DNA from 2 places in the uncultured Enterovirga sp. genome. Region 1 is predicted to be linked to the other one. Evidence: riboswitches for the same ligand, from Rfam matches in the RefSeq annotation. Region 1 holds a riboswitch; the other holds the start of a gene.
What was found. A riboswitch is a leader RNA that binds a small molecule or an ion and turns the genes downstream of it on or off. The one in region 1 is predicted to bind cobalamin.
Positions count from the first base shown of each region.

Region 2: linked by a shared signal. The riboswitch ahead of ACFE87_RS03690 (TonB-dependent receptor plug domain-containing protein) and the one ahead of cobW (cobalamin biosynthesis protein CobW) in region 1 are both predicted to bind cobalamin.

Region 1 covers NZ_CAXTAZ010000034.1:24,933-28,331, reverse strand. Annotated here, with positions in the region: gene ACFE87_RS16305 (SDR family oxidoreductase) at 1-904, shown strand, start outside; gene cobW (cobalamin biosynthesis protein CobW) at 912-1,934, opposite strand; cobalamin riboswitch at 2,047-2,241, opposite strand; gene ACFE87_RS16295 (AAA family ATPase) at 2,276-3,399, opposite strand, start outside.
Region 2 covers NZ_CAXTAZ010000004.1:80,530-83,928, forward strand. Annotated here, with positions in the region: gene ACFE87_RS03690 (TonB-dependent receptor plug domain-containing protein) at 151-2,121, opposite strand; cobalamin riboswitch at 2,150-2,346, opposite strand; gene ACFE87_RS03695 (tyrosine phosphatase family protein) at 2,420-2,947, opposite strand; gene cobS (adenosylcobinamide-GDP ribazoletransferase) at 2,944-3,399, opposite strand, start outside.

The DNA of each region.
Region 1 (3,399 bases):
CGGCACCACCCGGGCGCTGGCCGACGTGAGACCCGACGCCGTCTTCATCACGACCTGGCTGCGCCAGCACAGCGAGGCGGAGAATATCCGGGTCAATTCCGCGATGGTTCGCAACCTGCTGGACGGGCTGCGCGGCGGCGGCAGCACGCGCCATGTCGCGCTCGTGACCGGACTGAAGCATTATCTCGGGCCCTTCGAGGCCTATGGCAAAGGCGCCCTCCCCCAGACCCCGTTCCGCGAGGACCAGGGCCGGCTCGACATCGAGAATTTCTACTACGCCCAGGAGGACGAGGTCTTTGCAGCCGCCGCCCGCGACGGCTTCGGCTGGAGCGTCCACCGCCCGCATACCGTCATCGGCATGGCGGTCGGGAATGCCATGAACATGGGCACGACGCTCGCGGTCTACGCCACCCTCTGTCGCGAGACGGGCCGACCCTTCCGGTTTCCCGGGTCGCCGGCGCAGTGGAATGGCCTGACCGACATGACCGACGCCCGGCTGCTCGCGCGTCACCTGCTCTGGGCGGCGACCAAGCCGGCCGCCCGGAACGAGGCCTTCAACGTCGTGAACGGCGACGTCTTCCGCTGGAGCTGGATGTGGGGCCGGATCGCCGATTGGTTCGGGCTGGGGCCGGCGCCCTTCGACGGCACGATCCAGCCGCTCGAGGGGCAGATGGCGGACGATGGCCCGGTCTGGCGCCGCGTCGCGGAGCGCGAGGGCCTCGCCGAACCCGACCTCGCCCGCCTCGCATCGGCCTGGCATACGGATGCCGATCTCGGACGCCCGATCGAGGTGGTGACCGACATGAGCAAGAGCCGCCGCCTCGGTTTCGCGGCCTACCAGCCGACCGACGACGCCTTCTTCGATCTGTTCACGCAGCTCCGAGCGGACAGGCTGATCCCCTAACGCGCGGCTACCCGGCGAGCGCCGCCTCGACGGCGGCGCGGTCCATCTCCTTCAGCCCGATCACGACGAGCGCCGGCCTCGAGGCGACCGCGCCAGGCCGGGCGAAGGCGAGTTCGACCCGCTGTCCGACGCCCTGCACGGCGAGGGCAGCCTGCTTGCCGTCCACGGCAGCGTAGCCCTTGACGCGCAGGACGCCCGGGACCTCGAGTGCGGCCTGGACGCGACGGCGGACAGCCTCGAGATCCGGGGCCGAGGCGGGCGCGAGGACGAAGCTGTCGAAATCGTCGTGGTCGTGCTCCTCCTCGGCATCGTGGTGGCCGGCCCGGGGGCCCTGGTCGTCCTCCGCCGCGGCCGCGAGCCCGATCAGGACCGACGGCGAGAGGTCGGCCTCGCGCGACCGGACGATGCGGACCCCCGGACGGATGTCGCGCGCGAGATCGGCCTCGATCGCGGCCAGCGTCTCGGGCGAGACGAGGTCCGCCTTTGAGAGGACGACGAGGTCGGCGCAGCGGAGCTGGTCCTCGAAGACCTCCTCGACCGGATCGTCATGAGTCCGGGCCGGGTCGTGCGGAACTTCGTCGGTGTGGAGCGCAACCCGCCCTTCCGCAAAGGCGGTCGCATCGACGACCGTGACGACCCCGTCGACGGTCGCGCGGGTGCGTACGCTCGGCCAGTCGAACGCCTTTAGGAGCGGCTGTGGCAGGGCGAGGCCGGAGGTCTCGATCACGATCGCATCGAGCGGCCGGTCGCGGCCGAGAAGCAGGTCCATGGTCGGGATGAAGTCGTCCGCCACCGTGCAGCAGATGCAGCCGTTGGTGAGTTCGACGATGTCGCCCGGCCGGCAGGCGCCTGCGGCGCAATCCTCGATCAGCGATCCGTCGAAGCCGATATCGCCGAACTCGTTGACGATCACGGCGATGCGCCGGCCATTCGCGCGCTCCAGGAGCGAGCGGACGAGCGTCGTCTTTCCGGCTCCCAGGAAGCCGGTGAGTACGGTCACGGGAACACGGGGCGAGAGGGGAGCTGACATGGAAAACCTCGGGAGGACTGGTGTGGTGGCACGTCACCCCCGAGCACGTCTCGCCGCCACCGCCGAAGCGGAACGGTTTGGCCTCGCCGGATCACCCCGCCCGGCGCGCTCGCGTGTGACCACGGCTGACGGCAGGTCTCCTGCCTCGCGACTTCGACGCCCCCGCCGCCTTCCCGGGACCGAGATCCCAGTGGCCGTCATGGCGGGTGGCTCGCCGCTTACAGTTGCCGGGGCAGCCGCGGCCTCGGGCGAACCCCACCGCGTTCCCTGTTAGGCCCCGAAGGGCACCGTCGCGGCCGAAATAGGGGAGGCCGCAACGTCGAGTCAAACGCGTCGCGCCCTCAGCGAAGCGTGCCGAGGCGCTCGGCGAGGTTCGCTTTCAGCGTCCGGCTCCGGTCGTCGAGCTCGGCCTCCGGAACAGCCCCGAGGATCGCCGCGGCCTCGCGCAAGGCCGCCAGCGGGTCTTGCGAGGAGTCGGCGAGGAGGACGAGGCTACCGGCGAGCGCGAGGCGGGGCGGCACGGCCTCTCCCGCCGCGAGGACGCGGCGGATCTCCACGACCTCGCGGCGTGACGCCAGGACAAGGTCGGTCAGCTTGAAGCTGCCGGCGATCATGGCGCGCGTCTCGAGCGCGAGGACGAGTGTCGTGCGGGCGGTGAGATGCCCGCCCGCAGCGATCGTGCGAAGGAGAGAGATGCCCTCCTCCATGATCCGCAGCCCCTCCGGACCATCCCGGCCCAGCGCACAGAAGGCGCCCTGCTTCACGAGCGCGGCCGCGAGCTGCCCCCGGAATTGGTCCGTCGCCGGCCGGAGATCAACGAGGCGGCGGAGCACCTTGACCTGTTCGTCATAGGTCTCGAGCGCGCCGTCGAAATCCTGAATCTGACCCTGCAGGAGAGCGAGGGCTCCGAGAAGCTGCTCGAGACCCATCACCGGTCTCACCGCAGCAGCGTCGATGCCGGCCAGAATGCGGGCGATCCCGATGGCCTCCCGGAAGAGCGCGATGCCGACCTGCATCTCGCCCGTGTCGCCGCGGACTTCGCCGAGGTCGCGCAGGGCGAAGACGAGATCGTGCTGCGCCTCCGCATTCCCGGGCTGCCGCGACGCGAGGGTCCGGCTCAGCGTCAGGCGCTCCTCGAAGAGCCGTGCCGCCTCCGCAGCGTCGGCGGTCGCGCGCTTGACGCCGCCGACGAGCGACAGCCCGACCGTGACCGAGCGGAGGTAGCGCAGGTCGAGCGGGCTCTGGGCGGCGAGCGCCCGGAAGATCGCGAGATTCTCGGAATAGGCCGCGAGGGCGCGAGGCCAGTCGGAGAGGTAATAGGCGCCGTTGCCGAGCTTCTCGAGCGCGATGCCCAGCGTGCGCCGCCGTTCCGCGTTGTCGGGATCGCGGCGCACGAGTTCGCGCTCGATCGCGACCGCCCGCTCGTAGAAGCCGACCGCCTCGGCCGGACGGCCGCTCTTCTCGT
Region 2 (3,399 bases), on a different contig from region 1:
CCATGGGGGGAGGAGACCAGGCGGCACTATCACGGCAGAGCACCCACGCGGGATGGAGCGGCACCGTCTCCTCCCCCTCTGGGGGAGGGGGACCATGCCGTCCGGCGAAGCCGGCGGCATGGTGGAGGGGGCTGAACGCCATCGCCCTGGCTACCACGTGGCGCCGAGCCCGGCATAGGCGGCGCGGCCGGTGGTGCCGTAGTTCAGGACCTCCTGGTAGCGGGTGTCGGTGAGGTTCTCGATCCGGCCGAAGACGCGCCAGGTCTCGTCGATCTTGTACTCGCTATAGAGGTCGAGCCGGGCGTAGCGCGGCAGCCGCTGGGTCTCGTTCGAGCCGCTGAAGCGGCGCGACACGATGGTCACCCGGGGCTCGACCAGCCACCCGTCGAGCGGCGTGAGCGCGACCGAGATCCGGCCGACATGATCCGGCCGTCGCTGCAGGGTGCGGTCGGTCCGCTCGTCCTTGGCGTTGAGGTTCGTATAGGCGCCGGAGATCCGCACCCAGTCCGGCACCAGCGTCAGCGACGCCTCGATCTCGACCCCGGAGGATTTCGCCCGCGAGGTGTTGAAATAGCGCTGGGTGACCGAGTCGAACTCGATCAGGTCCTGGAACCTGTTGCCGAACACCGTCGCCGAGACCTTGGCGAGTCCGTCCAGGACGGTCTGGTCCACGCCGGCGTCCCAGCCGATGCTGGTCTCGGGAGACAGGGCGGGATTGCCGTTCTGCGGCGAGAAGAGCTGGAACAGCGTCGGGGCTTTCGCGCCCGTGCCGCCGCTCGCCCGAAGCTTCGTCCCGGTCTCCGGGATCAGATAGGCGCCGGTGGCCCGCCAGGTATCGAAGTCGCGCTGGCCGACCTCGTCGTGGCGGCCGCCGACGGTCAGGATGATGCGCTCCCCGACAGGCAGGCTGTAGAGCGCGAAGAGGGCGCGCGTGTTCTGCTCGCCGTCGAAGGTGCCGAAGCGCGGCCGCGGCACCGGCGAGAGGGTTTGCGAGAAGGTGCGGCCCCGCTCCGTCTCGAACTTGCCGCCGAAAATCAGCGACCCGAACGCGTCGAGCTTCAGGGTGCCCTGGTATTCGGCGCCGAGACGGTCGCTGAAGAAGTCGGTGTTGGTCGTCGTCGTATTCTGCCGCAGGACGTTCGTGCGGTAGCTCGTCTCGCGGAAGTAGCGGTCGGTCTGGTTGGCGAAGACGGTCAGGCTGTGGGTCAGCGGTCCCTGTTCGGCCGTGCCGCGGGCGAAGACCTGCGTGAACCGCCGCTCGGCCTCGCCCGGGGTGTCGGGGAAGATGCGCGTCGGGCCGGTGGCCTGGGTCAGGCGGGGCAGGGTCGAGGAGGCGGCGTCGAGCTCCGAAGTGGTCTTCGAGGACAAGATTCCGAACTCGAGCTTCACGCCTTCGCCCGCATCATAGCCGAGCCGGCCATAGCCGCCCCAACGTGAAAAACCGTCGGGCTCGAAGCCGCCGAACCGCCGCTCGAGCTGGCCGATGCGGAAGCCGTAGCGCGAGAAGCCGGCGCTCTTCTGGCCGCCTCCGGAGAAGGCGTAGGACCAGGGACCCGCCGAGCCGAAGGCGGTCGCGCTCGTGTTCAGCGTACCGTAGCTGCCGGCCTCGGTCCGGGCCTCGAAGCGAGGTTCGCCGCCGCCGGACTTCGTGATGATGTTGATGACGCCGCCGATCGCGTCCGAACCGTAGAGCGCGCTCTGCGGCCCGCGCAGGACCTCGATCCGGTCGATCGCGGACGGGAGCAGGTTCGCGAAGTCGAAATCACCGCTCGCCGGCACGGAATCGTTCACCCGGATGCCGTCGATCAGCACCAGCGTCTGCCCGGTATTCGCGCCCCGGAGCCGCACGGAGGTGGTCGCGCCCGGACCGCCCGTCTCGGTGATGTCGAGGCCCGGCACGCTGCGCAGCGCGTCCACGAAGGACGTCGGGTTGAAGCGCTGGATTTCGTCGCGGGTCACGACCGAGATCGCGCTCCCGGAGCGCGCGATCGGCTCGGGCTGCCGGTCGGCCGTGACGACGATGTCGGGAAGCTCGACCGGGGCGGATTGTGCCCGCGCCGAGACACTGGCGAGCAGGCATAGGAGAACGGGCGCGAGAGCGCCGGGTCGCAAAAGCGTCATGACAACTCCTTCGCGGCCCACCGCCGCGGGGTCTGGTGACGCTTTCGGCCGGTCTCCTGGCTCGCGGATCGTCGTCCCGTTCCGCCTTCCCGGCCTGAGCCAGTGGCATGTCGGAGCGAGACTCTCCGCCTACAGTTGCGGGGGCAGCCGCGGCATCGGATCCGAGATCCTCACCGCATTCCCGTTTCACCCCGGAATCGGGGCACCGAAAGCGCGTCGACCTGACCATGAGGGATGCGCCGGGCGCAAGCGCTGCCGGCCTGCCGTCCGGCGCTCGCGCCCGCATGCGGCTTCCGGGTCACACCGGGGTCGACGGGCCCCGTGCGGCGAGGCGAAGCTCGAAGCGCTCGTAGGAGCGGTAATCCGCGCCACGTCCGATGCGGCGCACGGCGTCGACCATGCGGCCGGCCCGGCCGAGGAGGTCGTCCGCGAGCGCGACCATGAGCGGGTTCGGCGTGGCGCAGGGCGAGGCCGCCCGGAGGACCTCGGCGACCGCGATCTCCGTGCGGTCCGGCTCGCGCTGGCAGGCGAGGATGAAGGCGGTCGCTGTGGAGCGGCTGATCCCGACCTGGCAATGCACGAGGAGCGGCGCGGCCCCGGTCCAGGACGCGCCGAAGGCGAGGAGGGCCGCAATGTCGTCCCGGCATGGGGCGGCGAGCCCCGGCCTCGGCTCCGCGATGTCGTTGAAGAGGAGGACGAGCCGGTTTTCGCAGGCGAGGTCCGGAACGGCTCCGCCCGGGGCGGCGAGGCTGACCGCGTGCGAGGGCCGGAATGCCTCGCAGGAGCGGACGGCATGCTCCGTCGGGCAGACGACGATCCGGGTCACGGCCGCCCGAAGGCCGCCGCCGCGCCGAGCAGGAAGCCGGCCTCCGACACGGCGATCACGGCCCCGAGCACGTCGCCCGTATGGCCGCCGACGCCGCGGCAGGCTCGCCAGGCAAGGACGAGACCGAAGAGGGCCGCCCCCATAAGGGCGCAGGCAGCGGTCGCGAGATCGAGCAGAAGGAGGGGGAGGGCGGCGAGAACCAGCGCGACGCCGACTTCGCGGGCGTTCGGACGGCCGGAGCCGTGCAGCACCTTGGCGGCATGGCGGTCGCCGGCATAGCCGGTTCGCCACATGACGAGGACGGCGCCGAACCGCGATGCGGCGGCGCCGGCGACCAGCGCCGCGGCTGCGAGGGGCGGCGCAAGGGCGACGAGGGCCGCGACCTTGAGGGCGAGCGTCACGGCCAGCGCCAGCGCCCCGAACACGCCGAGGTGCGGGTCCTTCATGATGGC